DNA from 3 places in the Streptomyces qaidamensis genome. Region 3 is predicted to be linked to each of the others. Evidence: predicted binding sites of a transcription regulator. Region 3 holds the regulator's gene; each other region holds the start of a gene.
What was found. Region 3 encodes HrcA, which represses chaperone genes, less so after heat shock. Its sites were predicted from a motif close to TTNGCACTCNGNNNNNCNGAGTGCNAA; they were not measured.
Positions count from the first base shown of each region.

Region 1 (3,259 bases), 1.1 Mb from region 3:
TCGACGTACTCACCGGTCGCGGCGTTCAGGCCGTGGCCGACCTGGAGGTTGCGGACCTTCTCCACGACGACGCCGCCCTCGAGACCACCGTTGACGGCGATCTGCTTCAGCGGGGCCTCCAGGGCGAGCTTCACGGCGTTGGCGCCGGTCGCCTCGTCACCGTCGAGCTCCAGCTTCTCGAAGACCTGGGAGGCCTGCAGCAGGGCCACGCCACCACCGGCGACGATGCCCTCCTCGACGGCCGCCTTGGCGTTGCGCACGGCGTCCTCGATGCGGTGCTTGCGCTCCTTGAGCTCCACCTCGGTGGCGGCACCGGCCTTGATGACGGCCACGCCGCCGGCGAGCTTCGCCAGGCGCTCCTGGAGCTTCTCGCGGTCGTAGTCCGAGTCGCTGTTCTCGATCTCGGCGCGGATCTGGTTGACCCGGCCCTGGACCTGCTCGGCGGAGCCGGCACCGTCGACGATGGTGGTCTCGTCCTTGGTGATGACGACCTTGCGGGCCTTGCCCAGGAGGTCGACCGTGGCGTTCTCCAGCTTGAGGCCGACCTCCTCGGAGATCACCTCGCCGCCGGTGAGGATGCCGATGTCCTGCAGCATCGCCTTGCGGCGGTCGCCGAAGCCCGGGGCCTTGACGGCGACGGACTTGAAGGTGCCGCGGATCTTGTTGACGACCAGGGTCGACAGGGCCTCGCCCTCGACGTCCTCGGCGATGATCAGCAGCGGCTTGCCCGACTGCATGACCTTCTCCAGGAGCGGGAGCAGGTCCTTGACGTTCGAGATCTTGGAGTTCGCGATCAGGATGTACGGGTCGTCGAGGACGGCCTCCATACGCTCCATGTCGGTCGCGAAGTACGCCGAGATGTAGCCCTTGTCGAAGCGCATACCCTCGGTGAGCTCCAGCTCCAGACCGAAGGTCTGGGACTCCTCGACGGTGATGACGCCTTCCTTGCCGACCTTGTCCATGGCCTCGGCGATGAGCTCGCCGATCTGGGTGTCGGCGGCGGAGATGGAGGCCGTGGAGGCGATCTGCTCCTTGGTCTCGACGTCCTTCGCCTGCTCCAGCAGGGCGGCGGAGACGGCCTCGACGGCCTTCTCGATACCGCGCTTGAGAGCCATCGGGTTGGCGCCGGCGGCTACGTTGCGCAGGCCCTCCTTGACCAGGGCCTGGGCGAGAACGGTCGCGGTGGTCGTACCGTCACCGGCGACGTCGTCCGTCTTCTTGGCGACTTCCTTGACCAGCTCGGCGCCGATCTTCTCGTACGGGTCCTCGAGCTCGATCTCCTTGGCGATGGAGACACCATCGTTGGTGATCGTGGGCGCGCCCCACTTCTTCTCGAGGACGACGTTGCGGCCCTTGGGGCCGAGCGTCACCTTGACGGCGTCCGCGAGCTGGTTCATGCCGCGCTCGAGGCCGCGCCGCGCCTCCTCGTCGAACGCGATGATCTTGGCCATGTGAAGTGGTCCCTCCAGGACTGGGGGTGATTACTTCGGACCGCGCCCGCGCCCGCGACGGACGGCCCCGACCGGCTGGTTCCTTGCCCCATCCGGTCCTGGGCCTCACCGACCCGGTCCTTACGTTGTCACTCTCACCTTCAGAGTGCTAACGCAATGATTAGCACTCGACCCCTGCGAGTGCAAGCGCCCGCAGGGGATCGGGCAGGGACGTCAGCCGCCCGCGAACACCGGCCGGCGGGCCCTGCGGGCACGCGGAAGGGCCCGCACCCCGGGGGGTACGGGCCCTTCTGAGAAGACCGGTCGCTTGAGCGTTGGTCGTGGTGCGCGTTCAGGCAGAGACGCGAACCATGTCGGCCTGCGGTCCCTTCTGGCCCTGCGAGATCTCGAACTCGACCCGCTGGCCCTCTTCAAGGGTGCGGTAGCCGTCCATCTGAATCGCGCTGTAGTGGACGAAAACATCCGCACCACCGTCGACCGCGATGAAGCCGTACCCCTTCTCCGCGTTGAACCACTTGACGGTGCCCTGAGCCATGCCTAACTCCCCTATTACTGGCCCTTGCACAGATCCACACTTCGCGGACCCGGGTCAGACCTCACCCCCCACGGTTGGGGGCGTGCGCCGGAACGCGTCGACCGCGGCTGAATGTATCTGTCCAACTGCCGTCTGCAACAGGTCAATCGGACGAGAATTCTGGACGCGCAGGGTCCGGAATGTGGGGAGAACTCGCCCGAATTCAGGGCAAATCGGGCTACACAAAAGGAACAAAAGGCGCGAAAGACGTGCACACTTTGGCTACATCTTGTCGGGCTCGCGGCAGGAATTCAGGGTTCCGATCAGAGGATCGATACCGCGTTCCCCAACTGTACCCCGCTCAACCACACAGAATTGCCCCCTCCGCTTCTCTCACGGAGGGGGCAATTCGGTGAACTCTCGGTAATTGTCGTTACCGAAGGTAACAATCGGGCCGGTCGACCGGTTCAGCCGCCGGCGACGGCGGGAATGATCGACACACCGGCACCGTCCGGCGTCGCCGTCTCCAGGCCCTGCTCGAACCGCACGTCGTCGTCGTTCACGTAGACGTTGACGAACCGGCGCAACTTGCCCTGGTCGTCGAGCACCCGGGCGGCGATCCCGGTGTGGTTCTTCTCCAGATCGGCGATGACCTCGCCGAGGTTCGCCCCGTCGGCGGCGACCTCGGCCTGCCCGCCGGTGTAGGTGCGCAGGATGGTGGGGATGCGAACGGTGACGCTCATGACTTCAAAACCTCCGGTTGGGTATCGCGCTCAGAGGCGCGGGGAACTGCGCGACCAGCCCCCCACGGCCCCGCAGCGAACAACGACGCTCAGACGAGCCCGGCCTCACGGAACGATTCGAGGTTGGGGCGAATGGTCGCCGTCAGACCCGTGCCCGCCACTGCGTCCAGCGTCTTGAGACCGTCCCCGGTGTTGAGCACCACCGTCGTCTTCGACGGATCCAGCAGCCCGCTCTCGATCAGCTTCTTGGTGACACCCACCGTCACCCCACCGGCGGTCTCCGCGAAGATCCCCTCGGTGCGAGCAAGGATCTTGATCGCGTCGACGACCTGCTCGTCGTTCACGTCCTCCACCGCACCGCCGGTCCGCCGCGCGATGTCCAGCACGTAGGGCCCGTCCGCCGGGTTGCCGATGGCGAGCGACTTGGCGATGGTGTTCGGCTTCTGCGGCCGAACGACGTCATGCCCGGCCTTGTAGGCGACGGACACCGGCGAGCAGCCCTCGGCCTGCGCGCCGAAGATCTTGTACGGCTTGTCCTCCACCAGACCGAG
Region 1 is NZ_CP015098.1:4,126,039-4,129,297, forward strand. It holds gene groL (chaperonin GroEL) at 1-1,451, opposite strand, end outside; gene A4E84_RS18040 (cold-shock protein) at 1,783-1,986, opposite strand; gene A4E84_RS18045 (MoaD/ThiS family protein) at 2,433-2,708, opposite strand; gene thrC (threonine synthase) at 2,798-3,259, opposite strand, start outside.
Region 1: groL (chaperonin GroEL) is a predicted target of HrcA. The motif match lies at 1,577-1,603, and genes of this name have one in related genera.

Region 2 (3,259 bases), 2.4 Mb from region 3:
CTCGCCGCCATCGCCTCCGGGTGCGCACAGGAAGGAGGCGGCGACCAGGTCACCCCGGCCGGCGGCCAGCAGCCCCTCGACGCACCCCCGGCCCGCGCGCTCGACTCGTACGCCGGCAAGCTGCGCGCCGCGCACGCCGCCCGGGTCGCCGCCGCGCACCGCTGGGACCTGCGCAGGGTCCCCCTCGCCGCCCCGCCGCCCCCGGCGGAGAAGCCGAGGATCAGGACCCGCAAGGGCTTCGAGGTGAACGGCCACCACAGGTCGAACCTCCCACCCGTCTTCACCACGGTGCCCACCCGGGACAAGGTCGTCTTCCTCACCATCGACGACGGCGCCGAGAAGGACCGGGCGTTCCTGCGGATGATGAGCGACCTGGGCGTCCCGTACACCGCCTTCCTCAGCGGCTACCTGGTCAAGGACGACACCCGCTACTTCCGCAAGATGCAGTCCAGGGGCGTGGTCCTGAACAACCACACCCTCCACCACCCCAATCTGCGGGGCCTGTCGTACCGGGCGCAGAAGCGCGAGATCTGCGGCATGCAGCGCTACCTGGAGAAGCGGTTCGGCACACGTCCCGACCTCTTCCGTCCGCCCTTCGGCAGCTACGACCGGGCGACCCTGCGCGCCGCCAAGGCCTGCGGCATCGCGTACGTGCCCCTGTGGAACCAGGAGGTCTTCGCCGACCACTGGGAGTACCGCGAAGGGGACCGCAAGCTGCGCCCGGGGGACATCGTCCTCACGCACTTCCGGGGCCCTGACCAGTGGAAGGGCACGATGGCCGACATGATCCGCCGCTTCCTGGACAAGGTCACGGCTCAGGGGTACGCGGTGGGGCGGCTGGAGGACTACCTGTGAGGCGGCCGGCCGCCGCCGTACTGTGCGCGGCCCTGCTGGCCGGCTGCGCCGGGGCAGCGGGGGAGCGGCCGGGCCCCGTCGACGGCCGCGCGCAGGACCCGGCACGCGCGGCGGGTGACAGCAGCAGCCTGCCCCCTGTCGTGGACCACGTCCCCACCCGCGACCCGGTCGTCTTCCTCACCTACGACGACGGCGCCGAACGCGACCCCCGCTTCGTCGGCCTCGTCCGCGAACGGCGGCTCCCGGTCACCATGTTCCTGACCGACAGCGTCGTGGGACCCGGCTACGGCCACTTCGCCCGGCTGCGCGCGGTCGGCGCCTCCATCCAGAACCACACCCTGGACCACCCCGCCCTGCGCGGCCTGCCCTACGCCGGGCAGCGCGCCGAGATCTGCGGCCAGCAGCACAAGCTCCGCTCCCGCTTCGGCATCAGCCCCCGCCTCTTCCGCCCGCCCTACGGCACTTACGACACGACGACCCTGCGCGCCGCCGCCGACTGCGGCATCACGGCGGTCGTCCTGTGGCGCGCGTCCCTGGGCGCCGGCGGCGAACTGACCTACACCCGGGGCGAGCCCGCCCTGCGCGCCGGAGACATCGTCTCGGTGCCGTCCGGCGAGACCGGGTCCCTGACCCTCACGGAACGGACCGAGCGCCTGCTGCGGGAGATCGGGGAACGGGGGCTGCGGGTGGGGCGGCTGGAGGACCACCTGGAGAGAACGCCCGGCCGACGCGCCGCGGGCAATTAGCAGTCCGCTTGACCGAGTGCTAATCGCAGTCATAGTCTCGGCTCTGGCACTCCCCCTAGGAGAGTGCCAACACAGCGACGGGCAGGTCCGGCACCCGCGACGACGGATCCACCTGGTCGCCACCTCAGACAGTCAACCCCGTGATCTCCGAAGGGGGAGGTCGGATCGTGACGACCACCAGCTCCAAGGTTGCCATCAAGCCGCTCGAGGACCGCATCGTGGTCCAGCCGCTCGACGCCGAGCAGACCACCGCCTCTGGCCTGGTCATCCCGGACACCGCCAAGGAGAAGCCCCAGGAGGGCGTCGTCCTGGCCGTGGGCCCGGGCCGGTTCGAGGACGGCAACCGTCTTCCGCTCGACGTCTCCGTCGGCGACGTCGTGCTCTACAGCAAGTACGGCGGCACCGAGGTGAAGTACAACGGCGAGGAGTACCTCGTCCTCTCGGCCCGCGACGTGCTCGCGATCGTCGAGAAGTAATTCACCCCAAGCACCTTGCTTTGAACTGCGCCCCTGGCCCCCGCGATCGTCAATGAGCCGGGCGCCCGGGGCGCAGTGCCGTTCACCCCAGATTCCGGAAGAGGGCTCACGCTCCCATGGCGAAGATCCTGAAGTTCGACGAGGACGCCCGTCGCGCCCTCGAGCGCGGCGTCAACAAGCTTGCCGACACGGTCAAGGTGACGATCGGCCCCAAGGGCCGCAACGTCGTCATCGACAAGAAGTTCGGCGCTCCCACCATCACCAACGACGGTGTGACCATCGCCCGTGAGGTCGAGGTCGAGGACCCGTACGAGAACCTCGGTGCCCAGCTGGTCAAGGAGGTGGCGACCAAGACCAACGACATCGCGGGTGACGGTACGACCACCGCGACCGTGCTCGCCCAGGCGCTCGTGCGCGAGGGCCTGAAGAACGTCGCCGCCGGTGCCTCCCCGGCCGCCCTGAAGAAGGGCATCGACGCCGCCGTCGCCGCGGTCTCCGAGGAGCTCCTCGCGACCGCCCGTCCGATCGACGAGAAGTCCGACATCGCCGCCGTCGCCGGTCTGTCCGCCCAGGACTCCCAGGTCGGCGAGCTCATCGCCGAGGCGATGGACAAGGTCGGCAAGGACGGTGTCATCACCGTCGAGGAGTCCAACACCTTCGGTCTGGAGCTGGACTTCACCGAGGGCATGGCCTTCGACAAGGGCTACCTGTCGCCGTACTTCGTGACGGACCAGGAGCGCATGGAAGCCGTCCTGGACGACCCGTACATCCTCATCACGCAGGGCAAGATCTCCGCCATCGCGGACCTCCTGCCGCTGCTGGAGAAGGTCATCCAGTCCAACGCCTCCAAGCCGCTGCTGATCATCGCCGAGGACGTCGAGGGCGAGGCCCTCTCCACCCTCGTCGTGAACAAGATCCGCGGCACCTTCAACGCCGTCGCCGTGAAGGCCCCCGGCTTCGGCGACCGCCGCAAGGCGATGCTGCAGGACCTGGCGATCCTCACCGGCGCCACGGTCGTCTCCGAGGAGGTCGGCCTCAAGCTCGACCAGGTCGGCCTGGACGTGCTCGGCTCCGCCCGCCGCGTCACCGTCACCAAGGACGACACCACGGTCGTCGACGGCGCCGGCAACAAGGACGACGTGCAGGGCCGCGTCGCCCAGATCAAGGCCGAGATCGAGTCCA
Region 2 is NZ_CP015098.1:5,492,592-5,495,850, forward strand. It holds gene A4E84_RS24565 (polysaccharide deacetylase family protein) at 1-855, shown strand, start outside; gene A4E84_RS24570 (polysaccharide deacetylase family protein) at 852-1,601, shown strand; gene groES (co-chaperone GroES) at 1,769-2,077, shown strand; gene groL (chaperonin GroEL) at 2,194-3,259, shown strand, end outside.
Region 2: groES (co-chaperone GroES) is a predicted target of HrcA. The motif match lies at 1,645-1,671, and genes of this name have one in related genera.

Region 3 (3,259 bases):
GTTGTCACGTCCTCCGAACAACTCCGAAACCGGCCTGCCGACTGGCATAGACCAGAGGAACAAGCGCCTCTTGTCGCCTGAGGGGCGCCCGGTCAGCGACCGTTGAACGCGTCCCTCAACCGCGAGAACAACCCCTGCCGCCCGGCCGACTGCGCCTGCCCGGAGGACGACCCCCGGGCCCCCGGGCAGCGGCCGGACCACTCACGTCAGCGACCGTTGAACGCATCCTTCAACCGCGAGAACAACCCCTGCTGCCCCGGCTGGAACTGCCCCGTCGGCCGCTCCTCGCCCCGCAGCTTGGAGAGCTCACGCAGCAGGCGTTCCTGCTCGGGGTCGAGCTTGCTCGGGGTCTGGACCTCGACGTGGACGATGAGGTCGCCTCGTCCGCCGCCGCGCAGGTGTGTGACACCCCGGCCGTGCAGCGGGATCGACTGGCCGGACTGGGTGCCCGGGCGGATGTCGACCTCCTCCATGCCGTCGAGCGTCTCCAGCGGCACCTTCGTGCCGAGGGACGCCGCCGTCATGGGGATCGTCACCGTGCAGTGCAGGTCGTCGCCGCGCCGCTGGAACGTGCTGTGCGGCAGCTCGTGGATCTCGACGTAGAGGTCACCGGCCGGACCGCCGCCGGGACCGACCTCGCCCTCGCCGGCGAGCTGGATCCGCGTGCCGTTGTCGACACCGGCCGGGATCTTGACCGTGAGCGTGCGGCGGGACCGGACGCGGCCGTCGCCCGCGCACTCCGGGCACGGGGTCGGCACGACCGTGCCGAAGCCCTGGCACTGCGGGCACGGACGGGACGTCATGACCTGGCCCAGGAAGGACCGGGTGACCTGCGAGACCTCACCGCGGCCGCGGCACATGTCACACGTCTGGGCGGAGGTGCCCGGGGCCGCGCCCTCACCGCTGCAGGTGTTGCAGACGACGGCCGTATCGACCTGGATGTCCTTCGTCGTGCCGAAGGCCGCCTCGTCGAGCTCGACCTCGATGCGGATCATCGCGTCCTGGCCGCGGCGGGTGCGCGAGCGCGGTCCGCGCTGCGACGCCGTGCCGAAGAACGCGTCCATGATGTCCGAGAAGTTCCCGAAACCGCCGGCTCCGAAGCCGCCCGCGCCGCCGCCGCCGGCCTGCGAGAGCGGGTCGCCGCCGAGGTCGTAGACCTGCTTCTTCTGCGGGTCCGACAGCACCTCGTAAGCGGCGTTGATCTCCTTGAACCGCTCCTGGGTCTTCGGATCGGGGTTGACGTCCGGGTGCAGCTCGCGGGCGAGCCGCCGGAAGGCCTTCTTGATCTCTTCCTGCGACGCGTCGCGGCGCACGCCGAGTACGGCGTAGTAGTCCGTGGCCACTACGACTCCGCCAGGATCTGTCCGACGTACCGTGCCACTGCGCGTACCGCTCCCATCGTTCCCGGGTAGTCCATGCGGGTCGGTCCGACCACGCCGAGCTTGGCGACTGCCTCGCCGCCCGAACCGTAGCCGACCGACACGACGGACGTGGAGTTGAGTCCTTCGTGGGCGTTCTCGTGACCGATCCGTACGGTCACGCCCGGATCCTGCGCCTCGCCGAGCAGCTTGAGGAGCACGACCTGCTCCTCAAGCGCCTCCAGCACCGGCCGGATCGTGAGAGGGAAGTCATGCCCGAAGCGGGTCAGATTGGCGGTGCCGCCGATCATCAGCCGCTCCTCGTTCTCCTCGACGAGCGTCTCCAGGAGTGTGGAGAGCACCGTGGAGACCGTACCCCGGTCCTCGTGCTCGAACGCCTCCGGGAGATCCTCCACCAGACTCGGCACATCCGCGAAACGGCGGTTCGCCACGCGGCTGTTGAGCCGCGCGCGCAGATCCGCGAGCGAGGCGTCGCCGAAGGGCGCCGGGCAGTCGACCACGCGCTGCTCGACCCGCCCCGTGTCCGTGATCAGCACGAGCATCACCCGCGCGGGCGCCAGGGAGAGCAACTCCACATGCCGCACGGTCGAGCGCGTCAGCGACGGGTACTGCACGACGGCGACCTGGCGCGTGAGCTGCGCGAGCAGCCGTACCGTGCGCGCCACGACGTCGTCGAGGTCGACGGCACCCTCCAGGAAGTTCTGGATCGCGCGCCGCTCGGGCGCGGTCATCGGCTTGACTCCGGCGAGCTTGTCGACGAACAGGCGGTAGCCCTTGTCGGTGGGGATGCGCCCGGCGCTGGTGTGCGGCTGGGCGATGTACCCCTCGTCCTCCAGGGCCGCCATGTCGTTGCGGACGGTCGCCGGGGAGACGCCGAGGCTGTGCCGCTCGGTGAGGGCCTTGGAGCCCACCGGCTCCTCGGTGCCGACGTAGTCCTGGACGATGGCGCGCAGCACCTGAAGCCTGCGTTCACTGAGCACCGCGCACACCTCCAGAAGTCGTCCGCTCGTGGTCCTGTCTGTCGAGCCTGGCACTCTGCGCGTGCGAGTGCCAGCATTCCCCCGCCCAGTGTACGGCGGTGGGGTACTCCCCCGGCAAGGCTGGTCGTGCGGCGCCGTGCCCCGAGCGGGGCGCACCGCTAGCGTCGCCCTATGACGGTGACTTGGGAAGACCTCGGATGGGAGCGCGTGGCCGCCGGTGTGGGGCGGTGCCGGCTGCCGGTGTGGGACTGCACGATCGGGCTGGTCGCCGGAGAGGGGGCGGTCCTCATGATCGACGCGGGGTCGAGCCTCGCCGAGGGCGCGAAACTGGGCGCGCAGGCGCGGGCACTCACCGGTCACCGTGTGACACATCTCGCGCTGACCCACCCGCACTTCGACCATGTCTTCGGCGCCGCGGCGCTCCCGGACACCGAGGTGTTCGGCGCGGTGGGCGTGGACGCGCTGCTGACGCGGGTGCGGGACCGCGAGGAACTGCGCGAGGACGGGGTGCGCCAGGGCCTGGCGGCGCCCGCGGCCCAGGAGGCGGCGGAGCGGCTGGCCCCGCCCGGCCACCTGGTCTCCGGCGAGTGGACCCTCGACCTGGGCGGCGGACGGCAGGTGCTGCTGGCGAACGTCGGCCCGGGGCACACCGCGCACGACCTGGCGGTGCTGGTGCCGGGCGATCCGGAGGTGGTGTTCTGCGGCGACCTGGTCGAGGAGTCCGGCGAGCCGCAGGCGGGCCCCGACGCGGTGCCGTCGCACTGGCCGGCGGCCCTGGACCGGCTGCTCGACCTGGGCGGCGAGGACGCGCTGTACGTGCCCGGTCACGGAGCGGTGGTGGACGCGGCGTTCGTGCGGGCGCAACGGGACGCGCTGGCGGCGCGTTTCGGCGTGTCGCGG
Region 3 is NZ_CP015098.1:3,050,311-3,053,569, forward strand. It holds gene dnaJ (molecular chaperone DnaJ) at 207-1,343, opposite strand; gene hrcA (heat-inducible transcriptional repressor HrcA) at 1,343-2,359, opposite strand; gene A4E84_RS13385 (MBL fold metallo-hydrolase) at 2,531-3,259, shown strand, end outside.